2 regions of the Paenibacillus sp. FSL R5-0749 genome follow, and region 1 is predicted to be linked to the other one. Evidence: riboswitches for the same ligand, from Rfam matches in the RefSeq annotation. Region 1 holds a riboswitch; the other holds the start of a gene.
The links. Region 1 has a riboswitch for FMN ahead of ribD (bifunctional diaminohydroxyphosphoribosylaminopyrimidine deaminase/5-amino-6-(5-phosphoribosylamino)uracil reductase RibD). Riboswitches for the same ligand answer to the same signal wherever they lie in the genome.
Positions count from the first base shown of each region.

Region 1 (3,131 bases):
AGAACCTTTGAATACAGTGGATCAATTACGTTTGTTAAAACAAGTCTATAGCGGACCCACACGATGGGACGAGGAACTACAGGCATCCCGACATGATGTTTCTCAGAGTATATCCACACCGGATTTAGAAGCGCTTGAGACAGCGGGGCATGAACCGAACCGGTTTGTACGTCCGGGGCATGATGAAACGATCGCTGAGCTGAAACAACTTGCAAATCAATGGACGATAAATGAAGCAGCACAGGCCTTTGTCGCATCGATGTGGTCAGCACCCATGATCTGGCGCTCGCTGATTACGGGCAAGCTTATTGCAAGCGGTATGCCAAGCCATGAACACACGCCATATCCATCTTCGAGTACTTGTCAGATCTGCGGATTAAGCGTAGATCAAGCAACCGACTCGACGTTACAATGGTATTGGCGCATGACCAATGGAACACCTTTGGATGGTGATCCCTTTGGACAAGTACTGGCACTCCGAGAGCTAGCTGCCGCGCAGGAGCTTCCAATACCTAATGATTACGACCGCTGGACACTCTGTGCGGTGTTAACAGTGCTGCGCCAATTACCTCCAAAAACACGCTACAGCAAAGCAGCAATAGCACTCAAGAAGGAACGTCTTTTGCCTACACAAAAGGAATATGCTTATCGGGACTTGCTTGAGACATTAGCTCTGATTGGCATACTGGATACGCCGGAACATCCCGGAATGATCACAGAATACACGACTTACATACAGCGTGACGCGCGCCCCAATGTGCGGGTTGAGGTACAGGCTCCTCTGGCGTGGTGGGACTCATCTATCGGAATCAATGAGAACAACCTGAACAAGATATTCCATGATTTTGATCTGAGTAGCATATCTCTTGCGGATAAACCTGAAGAGAGTCCACCTGTAAAGGAAACGATCCTGGGAGCATTGGAGAAGATGAGAAGTGTTCGAGGGAAAGTGCCAAAGAAATCTCCTGATGCAGGCACAGGGGAGGCAGAAGCTGGAGATGTGTATGCTGTTCGGGTCCGGGAAGGTGTATGGGTGACGGTATACTGTCATGAAGTCAGAGACAAACGCGTTATCGTTGAATATCTCGATGGTGTCTTTCCTGACATGCCGGGAAAAACCGATTTGCAGAGAACGTTTCGACCGAGAACGACTGGACGCTGGCAATGCTCGGCTATCGCGATCGATTCCACAAGTTGGGTCAGAAGAGTTGCGAGAGGTATTCCGCTTCCCAGTTCGCCGCTGCCAGAACCTGACCGCTTGCCATTTCACAATGCCAAAGATTTGAAGCATATGGTGCGTTGGTGTTTTCCTGATATGTAGAATGCTGTGATGGAACTGAGAAGGATGTAAACTAAAATCTATAATCTAAAAACTTAAAATCGTGTCTCTTAGTGAGATGCGGTTTTTTTGCTGTATCTTAGCTTATTAAAAGTTAGTATGTGACAAAAAGGAACAAAAAACAATTGATTTTTTGGCATTAAAGTGCTAACATCCAATTAATAACGAAAGCAATCCTTCAGGGCAGGGTGCAATTCCCTACCGGCGGTGATGCAGGGAGTGTAAGGACACATGTCCAGCACTTGATGCAAAGTCCGTGACCTGTCTGCCTGTGGCAGATGGCTGATCTGGTGTAATTCCAGAACCGACAGTATAGTCTGGATGGGAGAAGGAGAGGTGCAGACCTAACAGGTTTGCATTCAGCAGGAGTTGGCTGTACAGTCACGATGTGTTTGTCTTGCACTGTGCAGGGAAGATCCGGTTAGGCCGGACAGTTCCATACATATGCCACACGATAAAGCTCTTTACCTGTAATTGATGTTCATTAAGGTATGTGTCTATTTTCACTTGTCCGAAATGAAGTTTTGGGCAAAGTGTTGGCGTGCTGTATCCATTTGACTCCTGTTGTTGACATTTGTCTCTCATCATCCCCATCGAACGGTTGTTCGACGGGGATTTTTTAATAAACAAGACTTTAAACCGCGGGGTGAACGGATTTGGAAATGATCAATGATGAATTTTATATGGCACTGGCACTAGATATGGCGGAACGAGCACAGGGACAGACGGGAATTAATCCGGTTGTTGGATGTGTGGTTGTGAAAGAGGGGCGTATTGTAGGCCTTGGGAGCCATCTGAAACGTGGAACCGGTCATGCGGAGGTACATGCACTGAACATGGCGGGCAGCGATGCAGAAGGCAGTACGGTATACGTTACACTTGAGCCCTGCAGTCATTATGGCAAGACGCCACCTTGCAGTGAACGCCTGATTCATGAAAAGGTAAAACGTGTTGTGGTATGTTGTGAAGATCCAAATCCGCAAGTATCCGGCAGAGGCATAAGCATGCTTCGTCAACAAGGCATTGAAGTTGAAGTTGGCGTACTGCGTGAGCGTGGAAGACGCATGAATGAAAAATTCATTAAATTTATTACAACAGGCCTTCCTTTCGTGACACTGAAAACGGCTACGACTTTGGATGGGAAAATTGCCACTCGCAGCGGAGACAGTAAGTGGATCTCCAACGAGTCCGCTCGTGAGATTGTGCATGCCCTTCGTCATCGTCACCAAGGCATTATGGTTGGTGTCGACACGGTGATCGCAGATAATCCGGAGCTTACAACCCGCTTGCAAGTGGAAGGCATCAGCCCGGTACGAATCGTGGTGGATTCCAAGTTGCGTCTTCCAGTAGGTTCCAAAATGGTTAAGGATGGTCTTGCTCCAACATGGGTATTGACAACAGACGAAGCCAGTCCTGAAGCTGCTGAACGTTTGGAAGCCTACGGTGTTGAAATTATCCGCTGTGGTCCTGGACCACGTGTGGATCTGTTAAACGGACTTAGCAAGTTGGGTGAGCGTGAGATTGGTTCGATTTTGCTTGAAGGCGGAGGCACTCTGAATGGAGCGATGCTGGAGGCACGGTTGGTCGATCGACTGCTCATGTTTATCGCTCCTAAGATTGTAGGCGGTTATGATACACCTGGCAGTTTCCGCTTCGAGGGTGTGGAACGTATGAACCAGGCAATTCAATTGAATCAGTTGGAGATCGAACAAGTTGGAGATAATATCAGCATTGGCGGTATTCCGGTGTGGCCTGAATAAATAAATTAAACAAGGGAGGCGGCAGCATGTTT
Region 1 covers NZ_CP152005.1:4,349,035-4,352,165, reverse strand. Annotated here, with positions in the region: gene MKY85_RS19335 (hypothetical protein) at 17-1,321, shown strand; FMN riboswitch at 1,510-1,676, shown strand; gene ribD (bifunctional diaminohydroxyphosphoribosylaminopyrimidine deaminase/5-amino-6-(5-phosphoribosylamino)uracil reductase RibD) at 1,996-3,099, shown strand; gene ribE (riboflavin synthase) at 3,126-3,131, shown strand, end outside.

Region 2 (3,131 bases), 490 kb from region 1:
CCTACAGGTGTGCGCCCGCGGGTTGGCTTCAATCCAAACAATCCGCTAAAGGAAGCTGGGATACGAATCGAACCGCCTCCGTCACTGGCTCCAGCCAGGGGAACAATACCCGAAGCTACAGCGGCAGCGGCACCACCGCTTGATCCACCTGGCGAGTGGTTGATATTCCAGGGATTGCGACTTGGACCATGGAGGCGGGGCTCTGTAATATTTTTCAAGCCAAACTCGGGCGTATTCGTATGTCCTATGACGATAAAACCCGCATCACGGAGTCGAGTGACAAAATTGGAATTGCGTAATGCCCGATGCTCGCTGAACAGACGGGAGCCTGAAGTCAGAAATTCACCTTCCAAGGATTGCGAGATATCTTTCAGGAGTAGGGGCACACCGGCAAAAGGTTGTTCTCCAGGGCGAACCAAGCTTGCTTCCTCCCGTGCGCGAGTTTCGTATGTACGAATAACCGCATTGAGTTGCGGATTCACTTCTTCAAGGCGTGCAAACGCCGCTTCCAGCAATTCAACCGGGGATACTTCCCGGGATCGGATCAGTTCAGCCAAACCTACGGCGTCGTAGGAGGTATATGAGAATGAAGACATGATGATCGTTCCTCTCTGAATATAATTCATCTGTTTATTCCATATGTCATCGTACCACCGGATTGGACAAAAGACAAAACATAGAAGAGACGTAGTGCAATGATTTGCATATTCGATATGAGGTTGAAGGGAAAAGAGGGGAGGAGTTTCGATATCAGTTGCGATATCGAATAAAATAGGGGGTTAGTAGCTCGTATTACTCATTGAGAAAATGATCTAGTCATATCAATGGAGTGGAAATGAAAAAGCCATTGCTCATCTAATCCGATGTACAATGGCTTTCTTTTAATATTTGATAATTATTGATCTATATGTGATGTGGATATTACCTTACTCTGTTCGCAGCTTTGGTGCCGCATCGGCCACAGTGGATGATCTTTCTTGCTGTTTGGAAATGGCAAAGAGGGCAACCCAGATCAAGATGAAACCAAGCAACTGCTCCCATGTAATCAGTGTACGGAAAGCAATCCAGTTCACCAACACACCTGCCATCGGGAAGCTAAGCTCTGCGAGTGTTGCAACAGAAGCTTTGGTTGACGACAGACCTTTGTAATACAGCAGAAGACTTAGCAAACCTGGTAACAATGCCTGACCAAGAATATTGAGGATAACAGCAGTCTGTTCACCCGTTCCGGATGGAAACGTCCATGCCGCACCTTCGTTCCACGTCATAAAAATAAGGAGCGGGAGCGCAACGACAAAGCGAAGGGAGGTGACGGTTTCGTAACGCGCCTGTCCCAGCATCAATCGTCCCATAACGGTTGAACCTCCCCATAAGGCAGCAGCCCCAAGGGATAACAAGCTTCCAGCATGAATCCAGTTGTCCCAGTTACCTAATGGCAATGTGAAGCCGAATGTGAGCAGATACGTTCCTGCTAATGCGATGAAGAACAATCCACCGAAGCGACGTGGTAACGTCTCTTTCAATAACAGCTTAGCCAGCACGATAGCGAAGAGTGGTTGCATTTTTTGCAATAAAAGAACCGTGTTTGGATCATTATGCGTAAGTGCCATGGTGAACAACACCGTTGCGAGAGCTGAACCTCCCCATGAGATAAAGATCACGGCAATCCAGTGGCGAGCACGCAGGTTTTTCAGATCAGCCCGGAATTTCCACAGCACAGGAATGGCGATCAGACTGACGATGATATGTTCCACCAGTACAATCTGCGTGGATGTCATCGTATTTAGCAAAATAATGCGGAAGAGTGGGTCGACACCCCATAAAGCGGCGCCGAGAACTACAAGCCAGAATCCGGTATTACTTCGTTCCTTGCGGTAAACAGGTGATGCTGCTGATGTCTTTTCCATATTCAGGACTCCTTCGTCAGAACACGGAATCTTCAGTTGGCAAAATCGACAAAAGCCCTCGTTTTGGTATATACCAAATAAACGGGGGCTCATCCAAGGACATGCGTCAGGAAAGAGGCCTTCCCGTGAACGGCATGTCAATGTGTTGATCTTCTCTCATCCGGACTGTACCGTCGGCCTTGGATTCACACCAAGTCAGTCGCTAAATGTCCTTTGTTAAGAACAAATAGCGAGTCGCGGGCTGGTTCCGAAGAACATCACCGCCGGTTGGGAATTGCACCCTACCCCGAAGATCCTATTCAATTATATAGTGTATTGAACAAGCTGTAACATTAATAAGTTCATCTTATTCCTGTAAGCGCTAGCAGTTCAAGCATTTTTTTAGAAAACGATTTTCCAGCTTCCTTGCTGTCTGCGAACGAGCACAATCTGTCCTGCGTGATAGGCATCGTGAAGTATCCAGCGGGCAAGTTCGTGTGCCCATTTCTCTTCAGAGTCCATATAAGCAGCTTCAAGGTCTGACTCTTCAAGTGCAGCCAATTGATCTCGCAACTGTTGGGCTAATCGAGTTGTACTCTTCATCAGTGTATTCCATCCGGCTTCATCCGTTGCATCCCCAGGATTGCCAAACGTGTATTCATTGGAGTCTACAGCAGGAAGGGTAGGTTCTTTACCTTGCATGCGACATAATAAGCGATGATTGTAATAATACATATGGTTAACCAACTGCCAGATGCTTAATCCTCCTGAGGGTGGAATCCAGGCTGCTTGCTCTGCTGTAAGACCTTCCAAAGACTTCGACAAAGGTACAATCCAATTGCATTGATCCCATGTATCATCCTTTTGAATCAGTAACACATCTAATGCTGTTGTTTTCGTCATTGCCGTTCCTCCTTGAGTATTATTGTGATGTGTGACGTAACTAGCTAAAACTGATTAATGAGGTTACACTTAATATAACACATCAAAGACAGAGTGTAACCACCTTTATTAAATTAAGATGGTTACACTAAACGGAGGTAGACATGGACAGACTTTGGACTGATTTTGTAAACAGCGATTATCACGATTGGCGTGGGGGAGATCGATCGGAGGACAGGCTCGGGAAGGCGAACTGGCAGCAAGAATTTCTGGATCGATGGCAACTTCAGGCTTCTGTTCCTGCTTCTCCAGAAGATGAGTTATTGATGAGAGACTTCAGGAATGAATTGATGGCTCTTGGAG
Region 2 covers NZ_CP152005.1:3,858,989-3,862,119, reverse strand. Annotated here, with positions in the region: gene MKY85_RS16985 (amidase) at 1-596, opposite strand, end outside; gene MKY85_RS16980 (DMT family transporter) at 927-1,907, opposite strand; FMN riboswitch at 2,052-2,205, opposite strand; gene MKY85_RS16975 (DinB family protein) at 2,289-2,789, opposite strand; gene MKY85_RS16970 (CGNR zinc finger domain-containing protein) at 2,933-3,131, shown strand, end outside.
Region 2: linked by a shared signal. The riboswitch ahead of MKY85_RS16980 (DMT family transporter) and the one ahead of ribD (bifunctional diaminohydroxyphosphoribosylaminopyrimidine deaminase/5-amino-6-(5-phosphoribosylamino)uracil reductase RibD) in region 1 are both predicted to bind FMN.